DNA from 4 places in the Streptomyces sp. T12 genome. Region 1 is predicted to be linked to each of the others. Evidence: riboswitches for the same ligand, from Rfam matches in the RefSeq annotation. Region 1 holds a riboswitch; each other region holds the start of a gene.

Region 1 (2,191 bases):
GCCCGGCCAGGACATCTCGCTGTACATCAACTCGCCCGGCGGCTCGTTCAGCGCCATGACGGCGATCTACGACACGATGCAGTTCGTCACCTGTGACGTGGAGACGATCTGCCTGGGCCAGGCCGGGGCATCCGGCGCGGCACTGCTGGCCGCGGGGACTCCGGGGAAGCGATTCGCGCTGCCCGGGGCCCGCATGGTGATCCATCAGCCGGGGCTCCCCGAGCCGATCGAGGGGCAGGCGAGCGATCTCGCCATCCAGGCCGACGAACTGACGCGCGTTCGAACCCGCCTGGAGGAGATGCTCGCCCGGCACACCGGGCGCAGCCGCGAGCAGGTGAGCCAGGACATCGAGCGGGACAAGATCCTCAGCGCCCAGGAGGCGCTGGAGTACGGGCTGGTGGACCGGATCATCCCCAGCCGCAAGGCCACTCTCGCGCCGCCCACAGGGCGGTGATCGGCCGGTGCTTCCACCCGAGTTGCCGCCCCTGCCCGCGCTGACGCGTGCCGAGGGGGAGTTGATAGACCGTTATCTCGATGTGGTGGACCTGCTCGGCCGGATCAACCCGACGCGGCACGGCGACACCTACCGCGGACTGCGCGCCGCCCAGGCGCTCGTCGGCAGGGCGGCCGAGCTGCGGGACGCGCTGGCGCTGATGCACCAGCGGGGCGAGACCGAGCTGCACTCCCCCACGCTGGCGCGTGCGCTGCGCGTGCTGGACGGTGAACGCCGCACGGCTCGCGTCACGATGCCGTCGCGCTCCGACAGTTGACGACTCGTTCAGACAGGTTCTGGACGCCTCGCCCCACGGCCGAGGCGTCCGGACGGGAGCTGAAACGGACCAAAAGGCGTACCCCCTTTCGGCGTAGAAACCTTCCCTTTTACGCACCCCTCAAGTTGCGCAACAGGCATGACCCCAAGGCGGAATGGGACGCTCCATCGCTGGTCCGGGGCTCGTCGGATACCTGGACACCCGGTCGAACACGGGGGTGTCCACCCGAACGGGTGAGTGGTGAGTAACGCCACAAATCCCCGGTTCCGTTGGGTTTTTCGTTCATCCGTGCGTCAAGATCCCTGTCTGACGACAAGCCCCCGCCACAGCGGCGGGGCGATCCGGGCGGACGCCGAGTCCTGCCGCCGCCCGGATGACCGGTCGACAGGAGTGGATCGGCAGGAGTGGAGGACCCGAGCAAGACGGGTCGCCGGAGCGGACGTTCGTTCGATCCGAGCAACCCTTGGGGTGAAGTCGCGGCAACGCGACCGGGCAACTTCGCCAGCCCGAATCCGACAGGTCATCCTTCACAGGCGGCTGACGAAGGGTTGCGCATGACTGCGCTCAATCGTGTCCCGTCGCTCATGGTCCGGGCCGGTACGGCCTCGGCTCTCACCATCGCCGCAGTGGGCGGCTCGATCGTGGCGCCCGGCTTCGCCTCCGAGGCCGAAGCCGCCACGCCGGCGACGAAGGCACTTCAGATCGCGGCCTCCAAGAAGGGCTCCCCGTACAAGTGGGGCGCCACAGGTCCGCACAGGTTCGACTGCTCCGGGCTCACGCTGTACTCGTACAAGAAGGCCGGCAAGAAGCTGCCCCGTACCGCGGCCCAGCAGTACAACAAGACCCGCCACATCTCTGCCGGCAACCGCAAGGCCGGGGACCTGGTGTTCTTCCACTCGGGGTCGAACGTCTACCACGTCGGCATCTACGCCGGGAAGGGAAAGATCTGGCACTCCCCCAAGAGCGGGGACGTCGTGAGGCTGCAGAAGATCTGGACCAGGAGCGTCTGGTACGGCCGGGTCAAGTGACCTCCCCGGGGGCGCTGACGGCTGCCTGACGCGCCGTCAGCGCCCCCGGGGCCCCGGACTGAAGGCCGGGCGCCGGCAAAGGCTGTCAGACGGCCCGCAGCGGCCCGGCGAGGAGTGCCACGCCGAAGGCCGTCAGCGCGGCGCCGGTGACGGTCGTGACCGCCCGTGCGGTGCGCGGCCGGCGCAGCCACCTGCCGAGCCGGTCCACCAGCAGGGCGACCACCTGGAACCAGACGAGCGCGATCGCGACCACGATCAGCGCGAGCAGCAGCGTCCGGGGCAGCGCCGGAGCCCCCGCGGGCAGGAACTGCGGCAGCACGCTGAGGAACGTGAGGGACGCCTTCGGATTGAGGGCGTTGGTGACGAAGCCCTGCCGCAGCGGTCGCGCGGTGG
Region 2 (2,191 bases), 4.9 Mb from region 1:
GCGGCCGCTCCTCGACGTCCTGGGCAGCAGGGGGCTCGCGGTGTGCGGACAGGGCGCGCAGTTGTACGACGCGGGCGCGGACCGTCTGCTGTGGTCCGTCACGCTGGACCGGGAGTTGGCGGAGACCGCGCTCGGCAAGATCGAGGCCGAGGTGGGTCAGGTCTACGCGGCCGTCGACCAGGACGGAGTCGACGGACTCACGCTCATCGAGCCCGGGTATCTGATGCCCCACCCCACCCTGCCCGCCGTACGCGTGCGGCACCGCGACGACCTGTGGTGCGAGCCGATCAGCAAAGTGCTGCTGCGCCATCCCGCCCTGTCGGACGACGAGTTGGCGGCGACGGCGCGCGCGGTGGTCGGATCCCTCGCGACGGTCACCATGTCAGGGCCGGGCACCGTCGAACTCCAGCCATGCGGCATCACCAAGGCGACCGGTCTCGCGCTCGCCGCGGAGCATCTGGGCCTCGGCGCGCACGAGACCATCGCCTTCGGCGACATGCCCAATGACATCCCGATGTTCGACTGGGCCGCCCGCGGTGTCGCGATGGCCAACGCGCACCCCGAACTCAAGGCGGTTGCCGACGAGATCACCCTCTCGAACGAGGACGACGGCATCGCCGTCGTCCTCGAGAGACTGTTCGCGGGGAGCCTGGTCGACTTCGCCCAGTAGTGCCCGTTCTTCGACCAGTAAGGAATGGTTTCGCCTAGTAAGGGCCGTTCACGTTGTCGATCGAGCCGTACCGCGCGGCCGCGTAGTTGCACGCGGCCGTGATGTTCGCGACCGGGTCGAAGGGGTCGTAGACCGTCCCCGGCACGTGGTAGGCCGCGAAGGTGGGGTCGATGACCTGCAGGAGCCCCTTGGACGGGGTGCCCGCCGCGGCGTTGGAGTCCCAGCCGTTGATGGCGGCCGGGTTGCCGGACGACTCGCGCATGACGTTGCGGTAAATGCCGTCGTATGAACCTGGAATTCCGTTTTGCGCCATGATGTCCAGCGCATTGCGGATCCAGCCGTCGAGGTTGTCCGGGTACGACTTCACGGAGGCCGTGGTGGCGTGGGCGACGGCGGACTTCTTGGCCGGCGCGGACGCCTTGTCGGCCGTCTCGCTCGCGGTGCCGGCCTTCGTCGCCCGGACCTTCAGGTCGAGGCCCGGGTGGATCAGCCTGGGGTTGTCGCCGACGGCCTTGCGGTTGTCCTTGTAGAGCTGCCGCCAGCCGCCCTGTGCGTCGTACCGGTCCGCGATGCCGTAGAGCGAGTCGCCCTTCTTCGTGGTGTAGGTGACGGACTTGGCCTTCGCCGCGGACGGCGCGGACTGCGGTGCCGCCTGCGCGGCGGCGGGGGCCTGGGCCGGCTGTGCGGCGCTCGCGGTGGTCGCGCTCAGGAGTGGGAGGGCGAGGGCGGCGGTACCGGTTCCGGCTGCGACGACGTGGCGGGTGAGCGGGTTGGTTCTGGGACGGCGGTGCTTGCCTCGGGCCATGGCGCTGTTCCTCTCCGACGCCTGCGAGGTGAGCTGTCGGGTTCGGGCGGGAGATGCCCGGCCGCGCCGCCGTGTGGCGGCGCGGACTTCACCCCTAGCCGGCCCGGTGCGCCATCAAGGCGTCCGGTCCGGCGACTTACCTGGGTCCCCCGCTCCTGCCGTTCGTGAGTGAGTACGTAGGTGGATGACTCGGGCGGCGGCAGGATTAGGCGTCCGCCCGACTGAGCGGGAACGTATGCGAGAGCACACGCCCGGAACAAGTGCCATGGTCACCTGTCGTGCCGGTTGACCATGGTCTGGTGTGTATGGGGTGCTTGATCCTTTGCGGTTGCCAAGCCTCAACTTGCGCTCGGGGCAAGGGGTGGAGGGGGCGCTTCCGGTCGGGTCTGCGGCTGGGGGTGCGTGACCCAATTCACTGACATCCACAAGAGCCGCAAATCGGGCAATGGCTCCAACTCGCTGTTAACCGGCCGTCCGTTGAGTCCGTTTCTCCCATGTACGGTGGAAAAGCACCTCTTCGCCCTCCCGGCAGATCACCTCGTTCGAGGTGACGAAATGCTCCCCGTCGCAGCTGATCTCCGAGCGCGTCCGCACCGTGGCGTCCCACGCCAGATCCGGGCGGTGCAGCCGGATCGACCAGTCCGAGCGGGTGCGGGCCGACAAGGGGTCCCACTCGTCGATGGTGTACGTCTCCAGCGCGTCCTCGGTGAACTCCA
Region 3 (2,191 bases), 3.6 Mb from region 1:
GGTACGAGGCGGCGCAGGAGGGCGCCTCCATCGGCGGCGACCTGTACGCCGTGCAGGACACTCCGCACGGCGTACGGCTCGTCGTGGGGGACGTGCGCGGCAAGGGCATGGGGGCGGTCGCGGCGGTCGCCGTCGTCATCGGGGCGTTCCGGGAGGCCGCCGAGCAGGAGGCCACGCTGGAGGCGGTCGCGCAGCGGCTGGAGCGGGCGCTGGCGCGTGAGCGCACGCGGCGTGAAGGGGTCGAGTCCTCCGAGGGGTTCACCACCGTCGTGCTCGCCGAGCTGCCGCACGGCAACGGGCTCGTGCGCCTCGTCAACCGCGGACATCCACCGCCCCTGCTGCTGTACGCCGACGGAACCGTGCGCTCGCTGCTCACCCCGGAGCCCGCGCTGCCGCTCGGCATGGGCGAGCTCGGCGCCTGGCCCGACCGGGCCCAGGAGGCCGGCTTCCCGAGCGGGGCCACACTGCTGCTGTACAGCGACGGCCTGTCCGAGGCGCGGGACGAGAACGACCGGTTCTACGACCCCGAGGCCCGGCTCGCGGGACGGGACAACGCCTGTCGCGAGCCGGCCGCGCTGCTCGGCGTGCTCGCGGCCCAGGTGCGCAGGCACTCCGGGGGCGGCATGGCGGACGACCTGGCTCTCATCGCCGTGCGACGGCCCTGATGGAGATCTTGTGGAGCAGACCCTTGATCACCGTCACCAACCGTGATCGGGTGACCGCCCTCCGCATAACAACTGACATTCCGTCAATACCTGTGTGGCTCCTGAGCCCTGGCCAACTCGCCCGATTTAGGCCACTCATGACCCGTAAGTCCGGGCGAAAATAGTTAATGATCAAGCGGAACAGCTTGGAATCCGTACCCCGCGTCTATTAACGTTCGATAACGCAGCGCGGTCGTCCCAGCCGTCACAAGAGTCGGCTCCGTGCGCACGCGCCGAATCCCGCAAGGGAACCGGGGAACCACCACCTTGGGGTGAATCGCACGGATACCGCCGTGAACTCACGGCCGGTATACGCGCGTAGGAGACCTTCCTGCTCCGAACCCGTCAGCTAACCCGGTAGGCGAGAAGGAAGGAAAGGAGCACGCCCACGTGGCGTCCAACCGGCCTGCCCAGCAAGCCCCGTTCGTGCCGAGTCAACGCAGTACCGACTCCTTCGGCTACGACAGCTACCGCACCGACGAGGGCCCGTTCGAGGAGTGGAACCCCACCGCGGACTCCATTCGTCCCGTACGCGGCAGGCATCGCGTCTCCAAGCAGCGCGGCGGGGGACTCGCCCGCAGCTCCACGGTTCTCGGCGTCGGTGTCATAGCCGCCGTCGGCGCGGGCGGCATGGCCAGCGCGAACAGCGGCAAGCCGCCGGTCGCCATCACCATGCCGGACCTGCCGCTGATCTCCGACGACGACTCCTCCGCGGCCGCCGAGGACTCCGCCACCGCGCTGAGCACCATGGGCGAGGCCGCCGAGGAGACCACGCAGGGCACTGCCGACGCCGGCGAGGCGCTGCGCAGCCGGATCATCGCGCAGGCCGAGCTGCAGCAGGACCAGATCGACAGCAAGGCCGCCGCTGCCGCCGTCGCCGCCGCCGAGAAGGAGGCCGCCGCCGCGGCCGCCAAGGCGGAGAAGGAGGCCGAGGCCAAGGCCGCCGCCGCGAAGGCCGAGGCCGAGGAGGAGGCCCGCAAGAAGGCCGAGGCCGAGCGCCTCGCCGAGCTGGCCAAGCAGTTCACACTGCCGACCTCCTCGTACACCATCACCTCGACCTTCGGTCAGGCCGGCGCCTACTGGTCCTCCGGCTACCACACGGGCCTCGACTTCGCCGCCCCCACCGGCACGCTGATCAAGGCGGTGCACTCCGGCACGATCACGTTCGCCGGCTGGGACGGGTCGTACGGCTACAAGACGGAGCTCACCCTCGACGACGGCACCGAGCTCTGGTTCGCGCACCAGTCCTCGATCAGCGTGAGCGTGGGCCAGAAGGTCAACACGGGCGACGTCATCGGCCGCGTGGGCGCCACGGGCAACGTGACCGGGGCGCACCTGCACCTCGAAGTGCACCCCGACGGCAGCGCGAGCGGCATCGACCCGATGGCGTGGCTGCGCGGCAAGGGCCTCACGCCCTGAGGTTCACCCACTTCTGATCCCCGGCGGTCCTGACGACTTACCCCCCGACGTCAGGGCTGCCGGTTTCC
Region 4 (2,191 bases), 2.7 Mb from region 1:
GTCGATCAGGCGCTGCTCGGTGGCGTCGTAGCCGACGAGCTCCGGGCCGATCTGCTCGATGACGGCGAGGACGGCCTTCTCGACACCCTTGCCGAGGTAGCGGTTCTGGTCGCCGTCGCGAAGCTCGATGGCCTCGAAGGCGCCGGTGGAGGCGCCGGACGGAACGGCGGCACGACCCGTGCTGCCGTCGTCGAGGCCGACCTCGACCTCGACGGTGGGGTTGCCTCGCGAGTCGAGGATTTCCCGGGCTACGACGACGTCGATGGACGGCACGAGCATCTCCTTCGTGGATGTGACGCTGTTGGTGCGGGGCTGTGAGCCTTGCGACTAGAGCCTAACCGCCTCGGGGACATCGGCAGCCGACCGACCGTCCCGTGGACAGAAGCGAACCGTACCCATTGTTCCCCGCCGGAACAAAGGGCGGGTGGCATTCAGGGAAAGAAAAAGCCCCGCCCCGGTGCGTACGGGGGAAGACGCACCGGAGCGGGGAGCCCGTGGGGGACGGGGGTGACCCTCACGAGGACTTCACTATGAGGTCCACGCATGTGAGGGCGCTGTGGTTCAGCTGTCCGTATTACTTCAGGTGCAGCTGCTGGCCCGGGTAGATCAGGTTCGCGTCCTCGACGATGTCCTTGTTCAGCTGGAAGAGCTTCTCCCAGCCGCCCTTGACGTCGTGCTCCGCGGCGATCGAGCTGAGGGTGTCGCCCTTGACGACCTTGTACTCGCCGTCGCCCTTCTTGACCTTCTTGCCGGTCGGGGTGGTGACGGTCTTGGTGCTCTTCTTGGCGGCGGGACGCTCGCTGGAGCGGGAGGCCGACTGCTGCTCGGTGGAGCGGGTGGTGCTCTCGCTGCTCTGCGAGGAACCGCTCGACGAGGAGCCGGAGCCGCTGTACGCGGCGCTCGACAGGCCGGTGCCGCAGTTCGGCCAGGCACCCTTGCCCTGGCTGGCGAGGACCTTCTCGGCGATCTCGATCTGCTGGCCCTTGCTGGCCTGGTCGGCGGTGGAGGCGTACGCCGTGCCGCCGTACGCGGCCCAGGTGGAGGCCGAGAACTGCAGACCGCCGTAGTAGCCGTTGCCGGTGTTGATCGACCAGTTGCCGCCGGACTCGCACTGGGCGACGGCGTCCCACTCGGAGGCGGTGGCGGCGGAGGCGCTGCCGGCCGCCATCAGCGGGGCGGCGACGGCGGCGGCGCCGGTGACGCCGACGACGGCTATGGCGCGAGCGGCCTTGGACGGACGACGGTGCTTGCCCTTGCTGGAAAACAGCATGGAGAGATCCCCTCACCGACGCCTGCGAGGTGAGCTGTCGGGTTCGGGCCGGTTGAGTTGCCCGGCCGCGCACGTTCGCCTTTCGGCTCGCGTTGCGCGGCTTCACCCCAAGCCGACTCCGGCCGTGCGGCCCCGAAGGGCCTCAACTGCCGGACCCGGCACTTACCTTGGGTCCCCCGCTCCTGCCTACGGCGCTTTACGCGACGACTGTTCCCGTACGGCCGCTGGCAGGATTCGGCGTTGCGGCAGCCGGGGCTCGTGGTGACGAGCGGTCATGACCGTAGCCACGCGATTCGCGGAATTTCAAAGACGATCAGGGCTTCTGAGATCTATCTCTCAGTACATTCAAAACGGACATTCAGCGCGAACCATGACGCGAACTGTCGCTGTTTTTCGCCCTGTTCGCCCCCTATTTGGTGGGGACTTCCAGGGTCTGACCGGGGAAGATGTGGTTCGCGTCAGTACCGATGGCCTGCTTGTTCGCGTCGTACAGCGCGGACCATCCGCCGTCGAGGCCAAGGGAGTCGGCGATGGAGGCGAGAGTGTCGCCGGCGCGGACGGTGTACGAGGCATGGCGACCGGAGGACTTGGCGGCGGCTTCGCTCGCCCCGCTCTCGTCGGCACTGGGTCCGCGATGACGTCCCGAGCCGACTGTCCCGGAGTCGATGGCCCCGGTGTCGACGAGGCTCCGGGAGCCCTCTCCTTGCTCTGATTTGTCCAGATTGTCGCTCTTGGGCGTCTCCACGGGCGAGCCGTCGGGCGACTGCGGGGCACTCGCATCGGCGGGCGCATCGGACTTCGAGGAGTTGTCCGCCGAAGAGGACGAAGAGTGCGAAGAGGAAGAAGGAGAGGAATTCTTGGACGAGTCGGAAGAATCGGACGAAGCGTCGGGAGAGCCGCTCGACGGGTTCGAGGAATCCG

What was found. Region 1 has a riboswitch for cyclic di-AMP ahead of PBV52_RS06315 (C40 family peptidase). Riboswitches for the same ligand answer to the same signal wherever they lie in the genome.
Region 2: another riboswitch for cyclic di-AMP. It lies ahead of PBV52_RS28660 (LysM peptidoglycan-binding domain-containing protein); the one in region 1 lies ahead of PBV52_RS06315 (C40 family peptidase).
Region 3: another riboswitch for cyclic di-AMP. It lies ahead of PBV52_RS22490 (M23 family metallopeptidase); the one in region 1 lies ahead of PBV52_RS06315 (C40 family peptidase).
Region 4: another riboswitch for cyclic di-AMP. It lies ahead of PBV52_RS18650 (transglycosylase family protein); the one in region 1 lies ahead of PBV52_RS06315 (C40 family peptidase).

What each region holds. Positions count from the first base shown of each region.
Region 1 is NZ_CP117866.1:1,450,946-1,453,136, forward strand. It holds gene PBV52_RS06305 (ATP-dependent Clp protease proteolytic subunit) at 1-454, shown strand, start outside; gene PBV52_RS06310 (hypothetical protein) at 462-770, shown strand; cyclic di-AMP (ydaO/yuaA leader) riboswitch at 1,111-1,321, shown strand; gene PBV52_RS06315 (C40 family peptidase) at 1,325-1,798, shown strand; gene PBV52_RS06320 (LysE family translocator) at 1,884-2,191, opposite strand, start outside.
Region 2 is NZ_CP117866.1:6,334,545-6,336,735, forward strand. It holds gene PBV52_RS28655 (HAD family hydrolase) at 1-670, shown strand, start outside; gene PBV52_RS28660 (LysM peptidoglycan-binding domain-containing protein) at 705-1,475, opposite strand; cyclic di-AMP (ydaO/yuaA leader) riboswitch at 1,481-1,660, opposite strand; partial or broken gene PBV52_RS28665 (CocE/NonD family hydrolase) at 1,938-2,191, opposite strand, start outside.
Region 3 is NZ_CP117866.1:5,021,228-5,023,418, reverse strand. It holds gene PBV52_RS22495 (PP2C family protein-serine/threonine phosphatase) at 1-665, shown strand, start outside; cyclic di-AMP (ydaO/yuaA leader) riboswitch at 926-1,083, shown strand; gene PBV52_RS22490 (M23 family metallopeptidase) at 1,095-2,123, shown strand.
Region 4 is NZ_CP117866.1:4,199,682-4,201,872, forward strand. It holds gene eno (phosphopyruvate hydratase) at 1-273, opposite strand, end outside; gene PBV52_RS18650 (transglycosylase family protein) at 575-1,270, opposite strand; cyclic di-AMP (ydaO/yuaA leader) riboswitch at 1,275-1,474, opposite strand; gene PBV52_RS18655 (transglycosylase family protein) at 1,680-2,191, opposite strand, start outside.